4 regions of the Neorhizobium sp. 05N33 genome follow, and region 2 is predicted to be linked to each of the others. Evidence: riboswitches for the same ligand, from Rfam matches in the RefSeq annotation. Region 2 holds a riboswitch; each other region holds the start of a gene.
The links. A riboswitch is a leader RNA that binds a small molecule or an ion and turns the genes downstream of it on or off. The one in region 2 is predicted to bind cobalamin.

Region 1 (5,490 bases), on a different contig from region 2:
ATCAACGAGGAAATGAAGATGGCGGCGGTCAAGGCGATCGCAGCGCTTGCCCGCGAGGAAGTCTCCGACGTCGCGGCGCGCGCCTATTCCGGCGAGTCGCCGATTTTTGGCGCAGACTATCTGATCCCCTCGCCCTTCGATCCGCGCCTCATCCTGCGCATTGCGCCGGCGGTTGCCAAGGCTGCCGCCGAGACCGGCGTCGCATCGCGGCCTATCCATGATTTCGAGGCCTATCTGGATCAGCTGAACCGCTTCGTCTGGCGCTCCGGTTTCGTGATGAAACCGATCTTCAGCGCAGCCAAGGTTTCGGAAAAGAACCGGGTGATCTTTTCGGAAGGCGAGGACGAGCGCGTGCTGCGCGCAGCCCAGGTTCTGCTCGAGGAAAAGACCGCGACGCCGATCCTGATCGGCCGTCCTTCCGTCATCGAGGCGCGGCTTGCCCGTTTCGGCATCCGAATCCGCCCGAATGTCGATTTCGCCGTGGTCAACCCGGAAGACGATCCGCGCTACCGCGACTATGTCGACGAATATTTTGCGCTGGTCGGCCGCGAAGGCATCAATCCGGAAGCGGCACGCACCATCGTGCGCACCAACAATACGGTGATCGGTGCGCTGGCGGTCAAGCGCGGCGATGCGGATGCGCTGATCTGCGGCGTCGAGGGCCGTTATGACAAGCACCTCAGCGACGTGAACCAGATCATCGGCAAGCGTCCGGGCGTCTGCGCGTTCTCGGGCCTCAGCCTGGTGATTTCCCAGCGAGGCGCGATGTTCTTCACCGACACGTTCGTCAACTACAACCCATCCGCGCAGGAAATTGCCGAGATCACCATTCTGGCGGCAGAGGAAATCCACCGGTTCGGCATCACCCCGAAGGCAGCGCTGATCTGCCACTCGAATTTCGGTTCGCGCGATTCCGAAAGTGCGCAGAAGATGCGGGCCGCCCTGAAGCTGGTACGCCAGCGGGCGCCGGAGCTGGAAGTGGACGGCGAAATGCAGGGTGGTTCTGCCCTGTCGGAAACGCTGCGCAAGCGGGCCATGCCGGACAGTTCGCTGACCGGCGAAGCCAACCTGCTGGTTTTCCCGAATCTCGATGCGGCAAATATCTCGCTCGGTCTCGTCCGCAACCTCACGGATGCTCTGCATGTCGGCCCCATTCTTCTCGGGGCGGCCCAGCCGGCGCATATCCTGTCATCCTCGGTCACGTCGCGCGGCGTGGTGAACATGGCGGCACTCGCCGTCGTGGAGGCATCGCAGCCCAATCTGCAATTTCAATCCTGAGTTGAATAACTCTCTCGATGCGATGTCTTGAGCCCCGCCCGGGGCTCAACCGGCCCTTGGATAGATTTCGCCATGCGGTGGTCTCGGCTTTATGAGATTATCAACCGGCACGTTCCATGATGTCATCTTCCAGTAAAGGAGAGGATGCCGGAATTGCCGATACCGCTTCGCGGCCTGCTGACCATACCGCTCTTGTTTTTGCCTGCCGCAGCGCTGGCGGGAGACCCTGCCGTTTGCGCAGCGCTTTACCGGAAACTTGGAAACAGCCCGGAGATCATCGGCAATACGTCGGCGGCGCGCAGCTATGCCCAGCAGCTCGGCGAATATAATGCCGATATCCGTGAACTGCGGGTCGACATGCGCCGCGCCGGCTGCGGCAACGGCAGCGTCGTGGTCCTCGGCGGCCCCAATGCCGAAGTCTGCGGCCAGATGCGAGATGCGCTGGGAAGAATGGAGCAGAGCCGCGACACGCTGACGGCTGAGCGCAACGGTTCGCGGCAGATAATCCTGCCCTCGGAAGAGCGCAATGCCATTCTCGCCGCCATTCGCGAACAGCGCTGCATCCCTTCTTTCGAGCCGCTGCCGCCTGTAGTCGACGACAAGCGAAAGGTGCCGGGCATCGAACTTCCCAGGCAAGAGGAGCCTTATTCCGGAATTACCAACCTGCGCACCCACCCGCCGCAAAAGCCGCAGGCGACCGCGGTCCCGCCGCCAGTGCTCACGCCGCCGCCGGAGCGGCCATACGACCCCAGCAAAAAGGTGCGCACCGTCGGGCCGACCTTCCTGCCCGAAGCGGGTATTGATCTCACCAATCCGAAATCGGCAGGACCACAGCCGCAGCAATAATCAGCGGCTGTCCCATCGGTCCTGAAAGATCAGCGCGTCCAGGCCCAAGCGCTGGCGCCAGCCCTTGAGCGCCAGTTCGGGTTCGCCGTAGAGCCGATCGACATAACCGAGGCAGAGCCAGGCGACGATCTCGACACGGTCGGGAATACCGAGCAGCCCGCGCACGTCCTCGTCGCGGAAAATGCTGACCCAGCCAACACCGACGCCCTCGGCCCTTGCCGCGAGCCAGAGGTTCTGCACGGCGCAGACGGTCGAATAGGCATCCATGCGCGGATTGTGAGTGCGGCCGAGCACGACCGGACCGGCGCGGTCCGGATCGCAGGTAACGCAGATCGACAGCGGCGCCTTGACAATGCCTTCGAGCTTGAGGCTGCGGTAGAGGTCGCGGCTTTCCTCGGCAAACATCTCCACGGCCTCGTCATTGGCGCGCGAAAAGGCGGCCCGCGCGGCCTCGCGTACCGCCTGATCGCGGATGAGGATGAAATTCCATGGCTGCATGAAGCCGACCGAGGGTGCCGAATGCGCGGCGCCAAGCAGCCGCATCACCAGGTCGTCCGGCAGCGGATCGGGCAGGAACTGGTCGCGCACGTCGCGGCGTGTCTCGATCGCCCGGTAGACAGCGGCGCGTTCGACCTTGGAAAACTCGCCTGCAGGCAGCAAGGCATGCGCGAAAGGATCAGTCTGCATCGTTAAGTCCCCAACAATGCCGTCGCTCCCTTGCCTTCCCGGCACGAAGCCTTTGGGCAAAAAGAGGTCCGAAACCTTTCCGCCGTCCGCGCGGGCTGGTCTATCTCGTCAGGCCGGTCTTCTGACTTGGTTTCATCCGCCTGCACCGCCGCCTTCCCGGTTTCCCAGTGGCTTTCATATATTGCGGCCGAGCGTCCACCTCACAGCGTTGGGCACGTTCCGGTTCCACCCCGGATTCCCGATTCTCCGGCTTGTCGCCGGCACCTGACAGGATCGTTTATGCCCTTACGCTATCCCCGGCGCAAGGCGTTCATGCGACAGGGAAATAGCGCACATAGGCAAACTCATCGCCATCAGGCGACCAGTTCGGCGAATTCATCGTGCCTTGCCCGCCGAAGAGCTCGAACACCGTTTCGACATTGCCGCCGTCCATGTCCATCAGCCTGACGCGGACGTCAAGATCGCGCGGATGGTCGAAGACATCGGCGTCGTAGGAGACAAAAACGATCTTGTCACCCTTCGGTGACGGATGCGGAAACCAGTCGCCGTAACCGCCGTCGGTGATCCGCTCGGCCGCGCCGCCTGCGGCCGGGACGCGCCAGATCTGCATCAGCCCGGTGCGACTGGAATTGAAATAGATCCATTTTCCATCCGGCGAATAGTCCGGCCCGTCATTGCGGCCCTCGCCGAATGTCAGCCGCGTCTCTGCGCCACCTTCGATGCCGATGGTATAGATGTCGAACTCGTCGCCGCGGATGCCGCAATAGGCGAAGTTTTTTCCGTCCGGCGACCAGCCATGCCAGTAGGACGGCAGGTTCCGGGTTACCAGCCGCGGCACGCCGCCACCGGCGGAAAGGACATAGATCGCCGACTTGCCTAACTCTACCTTGTCGGAAATGGCGATCAGCGAACCGTCCGGCGAAATGCCGTGGTCGTTGTTGCATTGGCGGGCAAAGCCGGTATCGACCGGTTCAGGCCCGTCACCACCCTCCGGTGACAGACGATAGATCAGGCCCTCGCTGTTGAGCATCAGGTAACGCCCGTCCGGCGACCAGTTGGGCGCTTCGAAGAGGGCTTCCGTCTGCCAGACCACTCGCATCACCCTCGTCCGGATATTAAAGATCTCGACCGAGCTGCGCGAGGCCATGATCCTCTCCTATCGATCGCGGAAACGGTTGGTGATCGGATAACGCCGGTCGCGGCCAAAATTCTTCTTGGTGATCTTGACGCCCGGCGCCGATTGGCGCCGCTTGTATTCGGCGAGATAGAGCAGGTGTTCGATCCGGTGAACAGTCGCGATGTCGTGGCCGCGGGCGACGATCTCCTCGGTGCCCATTTCCAGCTCGACGAGGCATTCGAGAATGTCGTCGAGCACCGGATAGGGCGGCAGCGAATCCTGGTCGGTCTGGTTGGGTCTGAGTTCCGCGGACGGGGCCTTGGAGATGATGTTCTTCGGGATCACCTCGCCGCTTGGGCCAAGAGCCGTCGGCGGCAGGTGTTCGTTGCGCCAGGCGGCCAGCGCGTAGACCTGCATCTTGTAGAGGTCCTTGATCGGATTGAAGCCGCCGTTCATGTCGCCGTAGAGCGTCGCGTAGCCGACCGACATTTCCGACTTGTTGCCGGTCGTCACCACCATCGAGCCGAACTTGTTGGAGATCGCCATCAGGATCGTGCCGCGGGCGCGGCTCTGGAGGTTCTCTTCGGTAATCCCCTCGTCGGTTCCTTCGAACAGCTCGGCCAGCGCTGACGAAAAACCGTCCACCGGCTCGGCGATCTGCACGATGTCGTACCGGCAGCCGAGCGCCCTGGCGCAATCGGCTGCGTCCTTCAGCGAATCCTCGGAGGTGTAGCGATAGGGCAGCATCACCGTGCGCACCCTCTCCTCGCCCAGCGCATCGACAGCGATCGCCGCGCAGATGGCACTGTCGATGCCGCCGGACAGGCCGAGAACGACCGACTTGAAGCCGTTCTTGTTGACGTAGTCGCGGAACCCCAGAAGGCAGGCGCGGTAATCCGCCTCCTCCTTTTCCGGAATGCGCGCCATCGGTCCGCGGGCGCAGTGCCAGGTCTCGCCAATCCGTTTCCATTCGGTGACGGCGACGGCCGGCTCGAACTGGCTCATCTGGAAGGCGAGCGACTTGTCGGTGTTGAAGGCGAAGCTTGCGCCGTCGAAGACCAGTTCGTCCTGACCGCCGAGCTGGGCCGCGTAGATCATCGGCAGGCCGGTCTCGATCACCTGCTTCAGAACGACCTGATGGCGAATATCCACCTTGCCGCGAAAATAGGGCGAACCGTTCGGCACGAGCAGGATTTCCGCCCCGCTTTCCGAGAGCGTCTCGCAGACGCCGAGATCGCCCCAGATATCCTCGCAGATCGGAATGCCGAGTCGCACGCCGCGGAAATTGACGGGCCCCGGCATCTCGCCGGCGATGAAGACCCGCTTTTCGTCAAACTCGCCGTAATTCGGCAGGTCGATCTTGTCGCGCACGGCGATCACCTTGCCGCCGTCGAGCACGGCGATCGAATTGTGCCGGCCCTCCTTGCCCTGACGCGGGAAGCCGATGATGACGCCGGGGCCGCCGTCTGCCGTATCGGCCGCAAGCTCCTCCACCGCCTTCAGGCAGGCGTTGAGGAAAGCCGGTTTCAGGACGAGGTCTTCCGGCGGATAACCGGACAGGA
Region 2 (5,490 bases):
TCCAGACGCGAATGGCGATCGCAACCGGATCGGCCGGCATCAATGTTATGACCGAGAAAGAGGCGAGCGAAATCACCAGCAGCCCCGCTATCGATTGCATGCCGAACCTGACTAGTCCCATCACGTGGCCCTACTCCGTCTCGCCGATATCGGCGCGCAGGACGTGGTAGTCGGATCCCCACGGCTCGTAGTTCTTCAGCCGCTTCGACAGGCCGACATACCAGACGGGCGATACCAGGAACGAGGCGGGCGCATCGGCAAAGAGTTTCTGCTGAGCATCTAGCGCGATCGCCACCCGCTTTGCCGGATCGCCCTCGGTCGCAAATCGGTTGAGGATCGCGTCGAAGCCACGCGAGGCATATTTCGCATAGTTCAGCGAAGCGCCGCTTCTCAGCATCGAGTTCAGGAAGAAGGCGGCATCGCCGCTCGGGGCCGTGTGCTGCGCCCAGAGCGCGATGTCGAAGTCACCAGCCGCAGCCATCTGCTGGATGTTCTCCACCACCTGCGTATCGATGGCGATGCCGATCTTTGCGAGTTCCGCCTTGACCACCGGCAGCATGGTGACGAGATCGGGACGCTGCGGATAGGTGATGACCAGCAGGCGCAGGGGCTTGCCGCCTTTTTCGCGCATGCCGCCGCTGCCTTTTGCCCAGCCGGCTTCGTCGAGAAGCGCTGCGGCCTTGGCAGGGTCGGTCGGGCGTGCCTCTCTGCCCGCAAAGGGGAAATAGGAGGCGTAGGCGCCGGTGGCGGGGTCGCCACCGTTGATCGCGGTGGCAAGCTCCTTGCGGTCGAAGGCCAGATCGATCGCCTGGCGCACTTTCACATCATCCATCGGCGGCCGGGCAGTGTTGAAGAAAGCGAGATACTGGTATCCGACCGGGAACGACTTGATCGCCAGATCAGGGTTTGTCTGGAGCCGGCTCACGACTTCCGACGGCAAGCCGAAAGCCAAATCGAGCTCGCCGGCTTCCAGCGCCAGCGTCAGGGTCTGCGCATCACCGAACTTGCGGAAATTAACCGGCGAACGCTTGTCGGCGCCGGCAAAATGCGCGTTAGGCTCGAGCGCGATTGAGGCATCCGCCTTGAAGCCCGAGATTCGATAAGGACCGCTGAAGACGGCGTTGCCGGCCGCGGTGGGTTTGTAGGCGATCAGCGGCCATTCGGCGAAGAGCGCCTGGATGAAAGGCACCGGCTTTTCGGTTGTCACCTTCAGCGTCAGGTCGTCGGCCGCCTCGAAGGTCAGCTTGCCACCGGTGGCGAGCGCCGCCTTGTTGTTGGCGAATGTGTTGTCGAAACCTGCTGCCAGCGCCTTGGCTGTCACCGGCGTGCCGTCGGAAAACAGGCGGCCGTGTTTCAGGGTCACGGTCCAGGTCAGGTCGCCGATGCGCTGCGCCTTTTCGGCCAGTTCCGGCACGAGCTTGCCGTCCCGATCGACGGTGAAGAGGTTCTCGCCGACCCCGTGGCTGACCAGCGCCCAGCCGTTCGAACCCTTGGCCGGATCCGTGCCACTGGTGATGTAGGTGGCGCCGGCGCGAACCGGCTCGGCTGCAAAGACAGTGCCTGCGGTGACAAAGATGGCGGCACTGAGCCAGGCGGCGGCCAGGCGCGATAGAGTGTGCGACGTCAATTCTCTTTCCTCTTGTTCTATTCGGATGGGGTGCGAAGCCGCTGCTTGCGGCCCGTTGGGTGATAGGCGAAGTCCTCGACGATCCCGCCGCCGAGCAGGTGCTCGCCGACGATCCGGTCGATCGCGTCTTCGTTGACGCCGCCGTAATAGGTTCCTTCCGGAAACACTTGCAGCACGGGCGCCAGATTGCAGGGACCGAGACAGGTGGATTTTGCGGTCATCGTGCCGTCGCCGGCAGTGCGCAGTTTCTGCCGCTCCTGCTGGTTGCGCAGATGTCCCCAGATCACATCGGCTCCGGCCGCGTTGCAGGGACCGCCCTGGCAGACGAGCACGCGACGTTTCTGGGCCGGCACGAGCGATCCCTCGGCAACGGGCGGCGTGTCGGTCTGCGGCACGTCCAGTGCTTCGGCGGTTTCGAGCAGTTCGCCGATCAGCCGCGCCATCAGCGTGCTCGAGGCGATATCCCGGGTGATCGAAAGGGCCGGCCAGCGCCGGCTATCGGCCGCCTTCCAGCGCTTCAGCGATTTCGTCAGCCAGATAAGGACGCTCGGCTCCATGGGCAGGACGAGCGGCACGATAACGACGGTTTCGACATCCTCGTCGAGCAGATCGGACAGCGCGTCGCGCAGGGAGGGGGTACCCTGTTCGGTAAAGGCGACCCGAACCGTTCCGGCTCCGGTCACGCCGGCTGCAAGTTTCGCGAGCCGTTGCATTTCCAGATGCGGCGATGCCGCAAAGGCGGATTTCGCAATCAGCAGGACGGCGCGCCCGGATACGTTCTGGGAAGATAATCCCTGTGTTTTCACTGCCTTCGTCTCACTCAAAGGAGGAGGCAGCAAAAATGAGGGTTGCGGCAGGCAGGGATAGCCCGACGGAACCGTCATTCCTGTGGCACACCCCGACCACGGAATTTCTATTGTCAGGCAGGTCTCCTGGCTCGCGGGTCAAAGCCTTGATCGCCCGTCTTCCCGGCATTGGCTGCCAGTGACATGTTGGGCGAACGGCTCACCGCTCACAGTTGCGGGACAGCTCCGGTTTTGACCGGATTCCCTCTTAGCTTCCGTCCGGGGACGGAAGAACCTTGACGCCGCGAACTTACACTCCCCCTGCCGACTGTCAACGGCGCCGCTTCATGCAGCATCGTCGCATCAATGCGAGGCACCGGAGCCGCCGACGGCAACGATCGTAAAGGGTTTTCCTTCGACGGGGATCGTGCGGACTTCCTTCAGGCTCTCCGCATCGATGATGCGAACCAGCGAATGCCGCGGATCGGTGATGGCGACATGACCGTCCGCAACGGCAAGGCGCGGACGCGGATCACGCCAATGGCCGTCCTTGCTGTAGGGCTCGGTGACCTTGGCTTTGCGAACGATCTCGCCCTTGATCACGTCCAGCACATGAAGATCACCGTCCTCCGTCAGGATGTAGGCACTGCGCGGCGTTGCTGGGTCCAGCAGGAAGTCGACGCGGCGGGTGGGCAGGGCGATCAGCCGGAAGTGCTTCTCGCTGTCCGGATCGATCAGGACGATTTTGTCCTCGCCGTAGTTGCCGAGGAAGAACTGCATTGCCTTACCGCCAAGCAAGGTACCAGTCGAACCTTTCGGCATGTCAGATGGGTAAGCGAGCATTTCCAGTTTCGGTCCATCAAGTCCGCCAGGACGGGCGACAAGAACGCCTTCCTTGCAACCGAAAGCAACCAGCAGGGACGAAGTGGCCTCGCCGTGAAGATCGGTGCATTTCGCGACGTCACCGAGCTGCTTGCCCGCTTCATCGACGACGCGAAGACCGACCCTCGGCGGCAGTTCGTCGGGCTTGGTTTCGACTTCAGTGTTTGGGACCGACACCAGCACGAAACGACCCATCGTCACCGCTACGCCGTGATGCGGCTTCGTCGTGTCGACTGTCTTCACGTCAGCCCTGCCTTCGAGAAGAGCCGTTTCGTCGATGATATCCGCCTTGCCGCCTCGATCGTAAAAGAGGATCGCATGGTCGTCATGTGGAACGACGTGGAAAGGACGCTTGCCCTCGAAAGTCACGGGCAACAGCCCCACCTCGGAAACCTCCAGGTCCCGATGCTCCCCGTGATCGGAGAAATCGATGCCAGTCTTGAGGACGTGCACGATGTCATGATCCGACTGCGTGGCGAATACGCTCCGGCCGGACGCGCTGGCGGTCAGCGCCGCAGGACCCTTGACGTCGTAGCGGCCGAGTTCCTTGCCGTTCTCGAAGTCGATGGCGCGGACGACTGGATTCGTATGATCGCCGACAAACAGGCGCCATGCCTCTTTCGTCTCATGATCATCATCGGCAAACGCTCCGGAAGCAGCAAAGATGAGGCCTGACGCGACAGCTGTCAGCAGACGGTTTCGAGTGAGAAAAGACGAGGCGGGTGACGGCCCTCGCTTGTCGATCCCGATCTCATCGACGGCGAACTTCTTTCCGTGCGGCTCCGTCAGGATGCGGTTGAGAAGCTTGGTTTTGCCAGCACCGAGATAGCCGGTCAAAACGGTCACCGGAGTTGGTTGAGATTTCTGCCGTGACATGACTTGTCTCCAGATTGACGGTAGCTTCGATCATTAGTTATTATGTTATAACATTACAAACGCGATCGTTGTCAATCCCCGAGAATGCGATGATCGACATTTGCCGGATCGCGATGCAGATCGAAACAAGATTGGCAGAGTTGGACCGAGAGTGGGATGTCGAACGAACGCTGGAGACGAACGCTTCAACCGCCTTGGATGGCCGGGAGCTATCGAACTGTACTTTCCCGAACGATAAGCTCCCATTCGACGGGTGCGGTGTATGATTTGGCATCGTTGATCCGTGCGACGATCGCCTCGGCCGTCAGCTTGCCGATACGCTCGCGATCAGGGCGAACCGTCGTTAGGGAGGGACTAACGCAGCTCGCCGCCTCGTTGTCTCCAAATCCAACAACGCCGATATCTTGAGGAACGCGCCGGCCGAGTTTCCGCAGTGCCCGAAGCACGCCAAACGCAACGACATCGCTGTTGCAGGCGATTGCGTCGATCTCGGGATGGCGCTCCAGAAGCTCGGTTGCAAGCCGCTCCCCGAGTTCCGGGCTGCCGCCTTGCTGCGCCGTATGCTTGACGATGTCGGGGAGGCCGGCCGTCGCTGCCGCAGCTTCCAGCCCGCTCAAACGCTTCTGGGCGCGTTTATCGTTTTCGCGAACGCTGCCAACGAAGGCCAGGCGCCGATAACCCTGACCTATGAGATGGTTGGCTTGCGCTGCGCCGACACGTGCATGATCGAACCCAACGGCGGTATCAATCACTTCACCGCCCGTGTCCCACATCTCGATGATCGGGATGTCGGCTGCCTTCAGAAGCTCAACGACTTTCGGGGGATGGTCGACGCCGATGATGGCAACGGCCGCCGGCCGCCAGCTCAGGATGGACCGGACGAGACGCAGCTCCTGGTCGGCATTGTACCTTGTATTGGCGAGCATGACCTGCAGGTCATGCTCCAGCAAAGCTGATTGCAGCGTATCGATGATATTGGCGAATTCGGAATAGTAGAGTGAGGTGACGACAACGCCAACAATGTCCGAGCGCGTGCCCGAAAGCCCGCCGGCGAGCCGGTTCGGCACGTAATTTAGCTCCTCCATCGCAGCATTGATCTGACGGCGAAGTTCGATGCGGACCGTGTGCGGGGCGCGCAACGCGCGCGAGACGGTATTGACTGAAACGCCCACCCGTTCGGCGATCGAAGCAAGGGTCGGGACGTTGCGGGCTACCTTGTCGGAAAGTTCAATCGTCATCTCAGCTCAAAAAATCCCGTGAGTGATCGTTGCGTTAACGGTAACTTTATGCCATCTTTTTGAAATGGAGGCAAGCGAAAGA
Region 3 (5,490 bases), on a different contig from region 2:
CGCTGCCGGCGCCTTCGACCAGGACGAGATCGGCCTGGTTGCGGAGGATGTCGAAGCTTTCCAGAACCCGCGGCATCAGTGTCCGCTTGAGCATCTGATACTCGGCGGCCTTGGCATTGCCTTCGACCCTGCCTTGCACCACCACCTGCGCACCGACCTCGCTCTGCGGTTTCAGGAGCACCGGGTTCATGTGGACGCTGAGCGGCGCGCCGGCGGCACGCGCCTGCAGCGCCTGCGCCCGGCCGATTTCGCCGCCATCCGCGGTGACCGCAGCATTGTTCGACATGTTCTGCGGCTTGAACGGCATGATCTTCAGGCCGCGCAGCGTAAAGGCGCGGGCAAGGCCGGCCACCACCAGCGACTTGCCCACATCCGAGCCCGTTCCCTGAAACATCAGCGCCCGAGCTGGCTTGGACCCAACCATGGCTAAAACTCTATGCCGGCCTGGGCCTTCACGCCCGCCTTGAAGTGATGCTTGACCAGCGACATCTCGGTCACCATGTCGGCGGCCTCGATCAGCGCCGGCTTGGCGTTGCGGCCGGTGACGACCACATGCAGATCCGGCCGCCGTGCCTGTAGCGCGGCGACGATCTTGTCGAGATCGAGGTAATCATAGCGAAGCGCGATGTTGAGTTCGTCGAGGATGACGAGCCCGATCGTCTCGTCCGCCATCAGCTCGAGTGCCTTTTCCCAAGCCTTTTCCGCCGCGGCGACATCCCGCTTCAGGTCCTGGGTCTCCCAGGTGAAACCTTCGCCCATCGTGTGCCAGACGACGCGGTCACCGAAGACGGCAAGCGCCGGCTGCTCCCCGGTCGACCAGGCGCCCTTGATGAACTGCACGACGCCGACCCGGCGGTTGTTGCCGAGCATGCGCAGCGCCAGGCCGAAGGCGGCGGTGGATTTGCCCTTGCCGGGCCCGGTATGGACGATGAGAAGACCCTTTTCCTGGGTCTTCTCGGCGACTTCCGCATCTTGAACCGCCTTGCGGTTCGCCATCTTGGCGCGGTGACGCTCGACGGACGCCTCGTCGATCTCCTTCACCGGGAAACGAGCTTCGCCGGAGATCCGGCAGAAGCTTCCTCGCCAGCGCGGAACTTTTCGCGGACCACACCGGCCAGCGCACCGAGCACCGCCCAGAACACCAGGTTGGTGGCATAGACGGCGTTGACGAAGCGGGCATAAAGATCCATCGGCACGGCCGTTTCATGGCTTGGCGGCAGCGGCGCGCCAACCAGATGCGGCGCGATCAGAAGTATGATCGCAAGCGCTGCGAACGCGGCCGAACGGGTATAGGCAAGCAGGCCGAGGCCCACTGCCGTGCAGACCGCTGTCGAGACCCACCAGATCTGGCGCGGCCCGAGTTCCGCGGCCGGCATTCCGGGCAGTTCCGGCGGCAGGCCAAGGCCGGGCGCAAGGATGACGGCGAGGAAACCGGCAATGCCGAACATCAGGCCGCCGCGCCAGCCCTTGAAGCCGCCGAACGCTTCCGAGGCGGCGATGAGGACAAGGGCAAAACCGATAGCCGACAGCATGTCCGCGGCGAGTGTATAGATGAAACGCTCGAAGCCATCGGCGGGAGCCCAGGCTTCCTCGCCGTGGTGATGCTCGGCGGCGGATGCCGCAGCACCTGCGGCAGGTGCTGCGTCATGGCTGTGGCCTGCCTCGGGCGCGGCATTTTCGAACACTTCCGCCTGCAGGATCAGCGGCACGGTGGAGAAGCTCTGCATCACGGTAAGCAGCAATCCGGACAAAAGCCCGGCGATCACCGCCGTGAAGACGATGTTGCGAAACAACGACATTTGGGAGAACTCCTCAGTGGCAGGGGAAGGCGAGCGAGTGGCGCGTGTCATGCGCGGCATTGTGGACGACTTCCAGATGCGAGAAGCCGACAAAGCCAACGATGAACAGGCCGAGCAGGGCCGTCATGCTGAGGGGAATGATCTTCGAAGCGGAAATGGTGACTGCAGCTGCAGCAGAATTCAGTACCATGGTCTCGTCCTTTCGCCCTCCACCCGAGGGCCGTTCACGTTCTTTGCCGCCTCTGGCAGGTCTCCTGGCTCGCGGATCGGACGCCTTCTCCCGCCTTCCCAGGATACCGTTGGCCGGATTTCCCAGTGGCTTGACGGCCGGACGGCCGTTTTGGTCGAAGACTTTCCGCTTACAGTTGCGGGGGCAGCCGCGGGTTGGACGGCGGAATTCCGTCGTACCGCATTCCCTCTAAAACCCTTTCGGGCACCATAGGCTCGGTCACTATAGACGAATTCGGCGTGACGGCAATCGCCTTTGCGACGCATTGACATGGGCCTGCGACCGGGCTTACTTGAAAGGAGATGGTCCCTTTCCGGCAACGGGGAGGGCTAAGAGAGAATGCGGTGCGATCCCTTTTTCAGGATCAATGCCGCGGCTGCCCCCGCAACTGTAGGCGGCGAGCCATTGCCTAAAACGGCCATTTGGCCGTCAAGCCACTGGGAAATCCGGCCAACGGTATCCTGGGAAGGCAGGCAAATGGCGACGACCCGCGAGCCAGGAGACCTGCCGTCCGATTAATTTTGCTTCACCGGGCGGGGTGCTCCGGAGGAAGTGTCTCGATCACCGCAGAGGGATTTCGACCTTCTGCTCCGCGCCCCGATTTTTCGACCCCGGCGGGAACGCGGCTGACCGATGAGTGACCACCGACCAGATGATCCGGCAACCGCCGGCCCGGCAGATGTGACGATTTTCGTCTGCACCAATTGCCGCGATGCGTCCGACGGCGAAATCCGACCGGGCGTCGCGCTGATCGCGGCGCTGCGCGAGGCAGCAAACGGCAAGCCGCTCGCGGTCAAGCCGGTCACCTGCCTTGCCAATTGCGAAAAAAGCCCGAGCGCCGCCTTCAACCACAAGAGCGGCTGGTCCTATGTCTTCGGCCACCTGTCGCTCGACAATGTCGAGGACATCGTCACCGGCGCGATGATGCTGGCCGAGGACGAGCGCGGTTTCCTTCCCCTTCGCGGCCGCCCGACCTGCCTGCGCGGCAAGGGCATGACGGCCCGTATTCCACCCTTTCATCACCATGAGGACATGCCATCATGAGCGTTTCGTTCGACCGCGTTCCCTGCACCGTCGTTACCGGGTTTCTGGGAGCCGGCAAGACCACGCTGATCCGCAAGCTGATCGAAAACTTGAAAGGCAAGCGGCTGGCGATCATCGTCAACGAATTCGGCGATGTCGGCATCGACGGCGACGTGCTGAAGGGCTGCGGCGTCGAAAGCTGCCCGGAAGACAACATCATCGAGCTTGCCAACGGCTGCATCTGCTGCACGGTCGCCGACGATTTTGTGCCGGCGATCGACCGTATCCTTGCCATCGAACCCCGCGTCGACCACATCCTCATCGAGACGTCCGGCCTCGCGTTGCCAAAGCCGCTCGTCCAGGCGTTCCAGTGGCCTGACGTTAAAGCCCGAGTGACGGTCGACGCGGTGATTGCCGTGGTCGACGGACTGGCGCTTGCCGAAGGCCGCGTTGCCGACGATCACGAGGCGCTGGAAGCGCAGCGCGACGCGGACGGTTCGATCGACCATGACGATCCAGTCGAGGAAGTGTTCGAGGACCAGGTGGCCTGTGCCGACATGATCGTGCTCACCAAGAGCGACCTCCTGGATGCCGCCGGCCTCGCGACCGCCAGGGATCGCGTGTCCGCCCATCTGCCGCGTGCCGTGAAAATCGTCGCGGCCGCCAATGGCGCCATCGATCCGGCCGTACTGATTGGCCTCGGCCTCGCCGTCGAAGACGATATCGAAAACCGCAAGACCCACCATGACGACGAACTCGACCACGATCACGACGATTTCGACAGCTTCGTCGTCGATCTGGCCGCAGTCACCGATGCCGAACAGCTCGCCGCCCGCATTTCTGCGACCGCGGAGGCAGAGAACGTGCTGCGCATAAAAGGCTTCGTGGAAGTCGCGAACAAGCCGATGCGCCTGCAGGTTCAGGCGGTAGGATCGCGCGTGAGCCATTATTTCGACCGCGCCTGGGCGCCGGGCGAAGCGCGAGCAAGCCGCCTCGTCGTGATCGGCGAAAAGGGCATCGACCGCGCGGCGATCGAAAGGATGCTGGCCGCATAAGTAGGCCCCGAGGGAAGGATGCACATACTCGCCACCACATCGTCGTCGCTTGACGACCTCATCGAACCGGTCGACCTTAATCAGCCGCCGGCCGACGTGGTGGTGCTATCCTTTTCCGGCAGCGACCTGAACGGCGTTGTGGCCGTCTGGGGTCCGGATTTAACAAGCCTCCGCCTCACCAACCTCTCCGACCTTCGCCATCCTATGTCGGTCGATCTCTGGATCGAGAAGACGGCTACCCATGCCAAGGTCATCCTCGTCCGTATTCTCGGCGGATACGACCGCTGGGCTTATGGCGTGGAAGAACTTTCGCGCATGGCGAAGCGGAAAAAGATCGCGCTGGCGCTGCTGCCCGGCGAATGCAGCATCCGCGACGAACGACTGATCGCGGCCTCGACCGTTTCGGAAGACCGGATCGCCGGCATCCTGAGCTGCTTCCGCGAAGGCGGGCCGGCCAACATGCAGCTTCTGGCGAGGTTGCTGACGACGCTGGCCGAGGGCAAAACGGAACCGCTGCCGCAGGCAGCCCCGGTGCCGAAGGCTGGCTACTACGCGCCCGGAAAAGGCATCGTCGAGGCCAACGACCTGCTGGCCCGCTTTGTGCCGGATGCGCCGCGCTTGCCGATCCTGTTCTACCGCTCCATGCTGCTTGCGAATGACGCGGCGCCGATCGACGCACTGTTCGAGGCGCTGAAAAAGCGCGGTTTTGCACCGGTGCCAATCTTCGTCGGCGGACTGAAGGAGCCGGATGCACTGGCCTTCGTCGAACAGGCGGTCTCGGACCTGAAATCTGCGGCCATCCTTTCCACCACCGCCTTTGCCAGCGGCACTGATGGCAACGGTGAGACGGTCTTCGACCGCACCGGCGTGCCGGTCTTCCAGGTCGTCGTCGCCACGACCCGCCGCGATGGCTGGACGGAGAGCCGGCGCGGCCTCAACCCCGCCGACCTCGCCATGCACGTCGTCCTGCCGGAACTCGATGGACGCATTCTTGCCGGCGCGATCTCCTTCAAGGCAGGCGAAAGCTCCGCCAATCTCGTCAACCAGCCGGAACCGGACCGGGTCGAACAGGTCGTCGACCGTATCGCCGCCTTCCTGCGGATGAAGGCGGCACCGCGTGCCGAGCGAAAGATCGTTATCTTGATGCCGGACTATCCGAGCGCGCCCGGACGCACCGGTTATGCCGTCGGCCTGGACGTGCCACAGAGCGTGCTCGGGATGCTGCATGAATTATCGGTAGCCGGCTATGATATTTCGGATATCCCTGAGACTCCGCGTGATCTTCTCGATCGCCTGGGTGCCCAGTCCGCCGGCCACCCACGCGCCGCCTACGATCCCCTGCCCGTTGCAGAGGCGGCGTGGGGCGGGCCCGAAGCCGATGAAG
Region 4 (5,490 bases), on a different contig from region 2:
GTCTGGCCTCCGACAAGGCCGGTATTGCCGGTCTGCGGCACGATCGGCGTGCCTGTCTCGCTCGCGAGCTTTAGGATCGCGGACACTTCCTCGACCGAGCCCGGCTTCAGCAGCATCGGAGAGGAACCCCGGTAGAGTCCGCGGCCCTCGACCAGATGCGGCGCAAGATCGTTCGCGTCGCGCAGCACGTGATTTTCGCCGACGATCGCGGCGAAGCGGTCGAGAAGTTCTGGTTTCGGCCCGGAAATATCCATCAACGTCTCCTCCTCTTTTGCCCCGGCTCATTCTCGCGGGGCGGCGGCCCTCGCCAGCCGGTCGTTGATCGCTTCGCCGAGCCCATGGTCGGGAATGGGCGTGACGGCGATGCTGGCGGCGCCGGTGGCGTCGGCCCGCTTCAGGTAATCGAACAGGTTTGCCGCCGCCTGCGCAAGATCGCCCGACGGGCTCAGATCAAAAACCGCCGTCGCGAGTTCCATTCCTTTCACGGGAGCAGAACCGAGCCGGATCAATGCCTCGCCGGTCTCGACATGGTCGGCATTGAGCCTGACCGCCGCTCCTGGCGCGTAATGGGAAGCGAGCATGCCGGGAGCTTCGATGATTGCCGCTGGTCCTTCCGGTCGGATCACCGCAAGGCCGGTTGCACGTTCGATCTCTTCCACGGCCACCCCACCCGGCCGCAGCAGCCGGATCACGCCATCCTCGACACGAACGATGGTCGATTCCACACCGACCGGAGCCGCGCCGCCGTCGATGATCAAAGCCAGCTTGTCGCCCAGGTCGTCGGCCACATGGGCGGCGCTGGTTGGGCTCACCTTGCCGGACGTGTTGGCGCTCGGCGCCGCGAGTGGCTTGCCGAAGGCGCGGATCAGATCGGAAGCGAAGCCCTTGGGAAGCCGGATGCCGACCGTATCGAGCCCGGCCGTCGCCAGCGCGTGGATGCCACTTTCGGGCTTTAGGGCCAGGATCAGGGTGAGGGGGCCCGGCCAGAAGGCTTGGCCAAGCTTTCGCGAAATCGGGTCGAAGTCGGCATAACGCTCGGCCATGGCTAGATCCGACATGTGGCAGATCAGCGGATTGAAGCGCGGCCGGCCCTTGGTCTCGTAGATGCGGGTGATGGCGGCGGGATTGGTGGCATCGGCCGCAAGCCCGTAGACCGTCTCGGTGGGGATCGCCACGGGTAGGCCACCGCCGAGCACGGCGCAGGCTTGGGCGAGCGCGCCGTCATGGTCCCGGGTGATGTCGATGATTTGAGCCGTCATATCCGCCCGTCAATAACGCGGAGCCCGGCGTCTTCATAGCTTTTTGATGATCTCGCGGAGCATTTCGTTGGAAGTGCCGAGCATCAGCACGTTCTTGATCGCTTCCATCGGATCGTTGGTGCGGAACAGAAGGCCATTCTTGCGGATCGATCGGTTGATCTGCAGCGGCTGGCCGGCCTCTCGTTCGACCGCGACGGCGAAATACATGCGCGAATAGGCCGTGCTGATACGCTCGAAGAACGTTTCCTCCCCGCCCATCTCGGAAACGAAGTTGGCAATGTAGAAGGACCAGCTTACCGGCACGCCGTGGGCAAGCTGCGTTCTTGCCGCCGTGACATGGCAATAGCCGAGATGCGGCCGCTCATCGAGCGTGTGGTGAAAGATGATCTTCGGAAACTTGATCGAGCGATGGAAGGAGTTGATCCGGTTGTGGCTCGTCTCGCCGGCCGCCTCCAGCCTTTTGCCTGTGCGCTCGGCGACCTCGTCATGGGTGAGATAACGGCGCTCTTCCGGCAGCCAGATCGGATTGTAGCGGGCGATGCGCCCCGTCCGAAGGAATTCGGAATGGGCAGCGGTCTTCACTGCCACCGGCGCCGGAGGCTTTGGTGGAGGAGCTTTATAGTAACGGATTTTCCCCTTGGCCTGCACGGTGGCATCGCTCCCATTCGAGCCGGGATTTTATGGCTTATCCCTTAATGACAGGTTTCGCTTTCGCGGGGCTGGAGTGTTGCATTCCGGGCCGTTTCGCCGCTGTCGCCAACGCGGTTGCCGATGTCGCAATGTCGCCTATGCGACACGCCCGCTCGATGGTTATATCCGCCTCGATCTTGAGGTGCCGCCTGTCTAGGGAAGGCGGAGAATTGGGAAGCCGGCAGGGGTCTTCGAAACCTTGATCCGGCGCTGCCCCCGCAACGGTGGTGGAGCAACAAAGCTTGGTACAGGCCACTGGGAAAGAGCCGAAAAGGCCGCCCGGGAAGGCGCCGAGCCCGTCCCGCAACGGACAGCTCCTGAGCCCGGAAACCAGCCTCGGGACAAAAGATGACGACCGGACGCGGCGGGCGTTCGGGACAGGGTTTGGGGCGGGCCTGGGGCCGGCCGGCATTTCCATGTCCTTCCGCTGTCCACATTGACGAGGAAGGTAAGTATATGGAAATTCGCAATCAGGCCCTGCGGCAGCTCAAGAACCGCCGCGAGGGGTTCAGCCTCGAACAGCCCTTCTATACCGATCCCGCCTATTTCAAGCTCGATCTGGAAATGATCTGGTACCGCGACTGGCTGTTCGTCGGGCATGATTGCGAGCTGCCCAAGGCCGGCGCCTATTTCACCCTGCAGATCGGCGATTATCCGGTCGTTATCGTGCGCGGCCGCGACAACCAGATCCGGGCGCTGCACAATACCTGCCGCCATCGTGGCAGCCGTGTCTGCACCAAGGAACATGGCTCGGCGGTGCGGCTCGTTTGTCCCTACCATCAATGGACCTACGAGCTGGACGGCTCGCTTCTGGTCGGTCGCCAGATGGGCCAGGACTTCGACAAGACCCAATTCAGCATGAAGAAGGTCCATTGCGAGAGCGTCGCCGGCTTTATCTTCATCTGTCTTGCCAACGAGGCGCCGGATTTCGCGCCGGTTCGCGCCGCCATCGAGCCTTATATGGCCCCGCACCGCCTGTCGGAAGCCAAGGTCGCGCACCAGTCGACGATCATCGAGAAGGGCAACTGGAAGCTCGTCTGGGAAAACAACCGCGAATGTTACCACTGCGCCGCCAACCATCCGGAGCTCTGCCGCACCTATCCGGAATCGCCGACCGCGACCGGTGTCCAGGGCGCCAAGGACGATCCGGTCATCGCCGCCCATTGGCAGCGCTGTGAGGAGGCCGGGTTGCCGAGCGAATTCCGGATGGACGAGACCGGCCAGTTCCGCGTCGCGCGCATGCCGCTGATCGAGGATGCCGAGAGCTATACGATGAGCGGCCGCAACGCCGTACAYCGCAAACTCTCCGACGACGTGACGATCAATTCGATCGGCACCATGCTGCTGTTCCACTATCCAAGCAGCTGGAACCACATTCTCGGTGACCACGCGATCTCGTTCCGCGTCACCCCGCTCGGGCCGGAAGAAACGGCGGTTACCACCAAATGGCTGGTCCACAAGGACGCGGTTGAGGGCGTCGACTACAATCTCGAAGACCTGACCCATGTCTGGAACATGACCAACGACCAGGACCGCCAGATCGTGGAGGAAAACGCTTTCGGCATCCGCTCGCCCGCCTACGAGCCCGGTCCTTACTCGCCACTCCACGAAGGCGGCGTCATGCAGTTCGTCGAATGGTACTCGAACTTCATGGTCAACCGGCTGCAGGGCGACCAGGCGAAACTTTCGATCGTCGCCTGATCGCCAATTCGTGATCGGCGTTGATCGGCGCGGGGCGTGGCTCCAGGAACGGAATCCCGCGTGTGGCGTTGTTTTCTGATTGAAAATCAGAATGAGGAAGCACCCCGCATGAACGCCTTTCGCCTACGCCTGACCGCAGCGGCAGTCGCCGTTGTCACGACATTTGCTGGCCTTGTACCTGCGCAGGCTGTCCAAATGCCGGCTCCGCCATCCGGCATTTCGGCCGCCGGCGATGTCACCAATGTCCAGTACCGTCGCGACTTCCGGCGTGACCGATACGGTTGGTATCGCGGCCATCGCGGTTACCGCGACCGCCGCCCCGGTTATCGTTATCACAACGGTTTCTGGTTCCCGCTGGCCGCCTTCGGTGCCGGTGCCATTATCGGCGGCGCTATCCAGGCGGATCGGGGTTATGGCAGCCGCCACGTCGCCTGGTGTGAAAGCCGTTATCGCAGCTATCGGGCCTGGGACGATACCTATGCACCGCGCGCCGGCGTGCGGGCGCGCTGCATCTCGCCTTACAGGTAAGCAGGTATTGGCCCTCTCGACGCGGAGCCCGGTCGCGGCGTAAGCCGGTGGCCGGGCTTGTTTGTCGCGGCGCACGTTAATCACGCATTCAGGATGAACTTCCCAAGGGTTGCAGCGAAATTCTATTTCGCTGCATACTGAAATAATTGGCTGGCAAAAATTGAAACACCGACAAGGGATATGGGGGACTTAATATGACTCTTTTGAAGAAGATTGCGGTTGCGGGCATCTCTGCTGCCGTTCTCGCCGGCTCGCTGATGCCGGCTCAGGCGATGCCGGCACCGACCGCTCCGGCCGCCGGGATCGAAACGAACGCCAATGCCGACGCGACCCTCGTGCAGTATCGTCGCCATGGCGGCGGCTGGTATGGCGGGTATCGTGGTTATCGCGACTACCGCCCGGGTTATCGCCGCCATAACGGCTACTGGTTCCCGCTGGCGGCATTTGGTGCCGGTGCGCTGATCGGCGGTGCCATTGCCTCCCAGCCGCGTTACGTCGAGCCGGCGCCGGTCTATGGCGGCGGGGACGACATCAATCCGCGCCACTACGAATGGTGCGCCGAGCGTTACCGCTCCTACGATGCCTATTCGAACTCGTTCCAGCCGAACTACGGCCCGCGCCAGACCTGCTATTCGCCCTATTTCTAAGAGCGGTCGATAGGCAACGTTCAACCCGTCCGGCATCATCCCCGGGCGGGTTTTTTGTTTGTCCAGCGGTCAGAGAATACCGGTGCGTTTCAACAGCCACCAGGCGGCAAGCACCGAAATGACGATCAGGCCGAAGGCATAGGCTGTCCCCGAGCCATTCCCCTCGAAGGGCAGCGACGCAGTGTTCATGCCGAAAAAGCCGGTGACCAAGGTCGGCGGCAGCAGGAAGGCGGTCATCAGCGACAGAATGTAGAGGTGCCTGTTGGTCTCGGAGGAGAGTTTCGAGTCGATTTCCTCATGCAGCAGCCGGGCGCGCTCCTGCAGGGCGTAGACGTCGTGATCCGCCGCCTCCAGCCGGCCGATCAGCCGTGAGGCAGCGTCGTCGAAACCGGGCGGCATCTCGTCGTCGTCGGTCGCCGCCGCGCGCCTGAGCAGCGTCAGCACCGTCCTCAGGTGCCGGTGCAGCCGGACCACCGTCCGCCGGATCGGCGCAAGGCGGCGCCGCTCGTCGCGCGGCGTGTTGTCGTAGACGAAATCCTCGATGATGTTCATTTCCTCGGTCAGCTCCATCACCAGCGCGATCAGCGTACGCTGGAATTCGGCGACCAGCGTCTCGAACACGTCGATCGGCTTCTTGTAACGCGAGGCGTTCTTTTCGATCGCCG

Region 1: another riboswitch for cobalamin. It lies ahead of bluB (5,6-dimethylbenzimidazole synthase); the one in region 2 lies ahead of AC1DLT_RS00640 ((2Fe-2S) ferredoxin domain-containing protein).
Region 3: another riboswitch for cobalamin. It lies ahead of AC1DLT_RS28655 (DUF1636 family protein); the one in region 2 lies ahead of AC1DLT_RS00640 ((2Fe-2S) ferredoxin domain-containing protein).
Region 4: another riboswitch for cobalamin. It lies ahead of AC1DLT_RS30275 (aromatic ring-hydroxylating oxygenase subunit alpha); the one in region 2 lies ahead of AC1DLT_RS00640 ((2Fe-2S) ferredoxin domain-containing protein).

Annotation. Positions count from the first base shown of each region.
Region 1 covers NZ_JBFTNK010000006.1:66,464-71,953, reverse strand. The annotation lists gene AC1DLT_RS16990 (NADP-dependent malic enzyme) at 1-1,278, shown strand, start outside; gene AC1DLT_RS16985 (hypothetical protein) at 1,423-2,124, shown strand; gene bluB (5,6-dimethylbenzimidazole synthase) at 2,125-2,811, opposite strand; cobalamin riboswitch at 2,906-3,094, opposite strand; gene AC1DLT_RS16975 (TolB family protein) at 3,122-3,958, opposite strand; gene AC1DLT_RS16970 (NAD+ synthase) at 3,968-5,490, opposite strand, start outside.
Region 2 covers NZ_JBFTNK010000001.1:129,467-134,956, reverse strand. The annotation lists gene AC1DLT_RS00650 (ABC transporter permease) at 1-121, opposite strand, end outside; gene AC1DLT_RS00645 (ABC transporter substrate-binding protein) at 131-1,627, opposite strand; gene AC1DLT_RS00640 ((2Fe-2S) ferredoxin domain-containing protein) at 1,645-2,433, opposite strand; cobalamin riboswitch at 2,533-2,727, opposite strand; gene aztD (zinc metallochaperone AztD) at 2,776-4,170, opposite strand; gene AC1DLT_RS00630 (LacI family DNA-binding transcriptional regulator) at 4,380-5,408, opposite strand.
Region 3 covers NZ_JBFTNK010000021.1:36,398-41,887, forward strand. The annotation lists gene AC1DLT_RS28635 (cobyric acid synthase) at 1-424, opposite strand, end outside; gene cobO (cob(I)yrinic acid a,c-diamide adenosyltransferase) at 427-1,041, opposite strand; gene AC1DLT_RS28645 (CbtA family protein) at 1,038-1,799, opposite strand; gene AC1DLT_RS28650 (CbtB domain-containing protein) at 1,813-1,989, opposite strand; cobalamin riboswitch at 2,027-2,255, opposite strand; cobalamin riboswitch at 2,315-2,554, shown strand; gene AC1DLT_RS28655 (DUF1636 family protein) at 2,662-3,072, shown strand; gene cobW (cobalamin biosynthesis protein CobW) at 3,069-4,106, shown strand; gene cobN (cobaltochelatase subunit CobN) at 4,125-5,490, shown strand, end outside.
Region 4 covers NZ_JBFTNK010000028.1:15,770-21,259, forward strand. The annotation lists gene AC1DLT_RS30260 (FAD-binding oxidoreductase) at 1-254, opposite strand, end outside; gene AC1DLT_RS30265 (L-threonylcarbamoyladenylate synthase) at 282-1,259, opposite strand; gene AC1DLT_RS30270 (DUF6656 family protein) at 1,293-1,889, opposite strand; cobalamin riboswitch at 2,073-2,302, shown strand; gene AC1DLT_RS30275 (aromatic ring-hydroxylating oxygenase subunit alpha) at 2,406-3,650, shown strand; gene AC1DLT_RS30280 (BA14K family protein) at 3,759-4,178, shown strand; gene AC1DLT_RS30285 (BA14K family protein) at 4,373-4,825, shown strand; gene AC1DLT_RS30290 (transporter) at 4,895-5,490, opposite strand, start outside.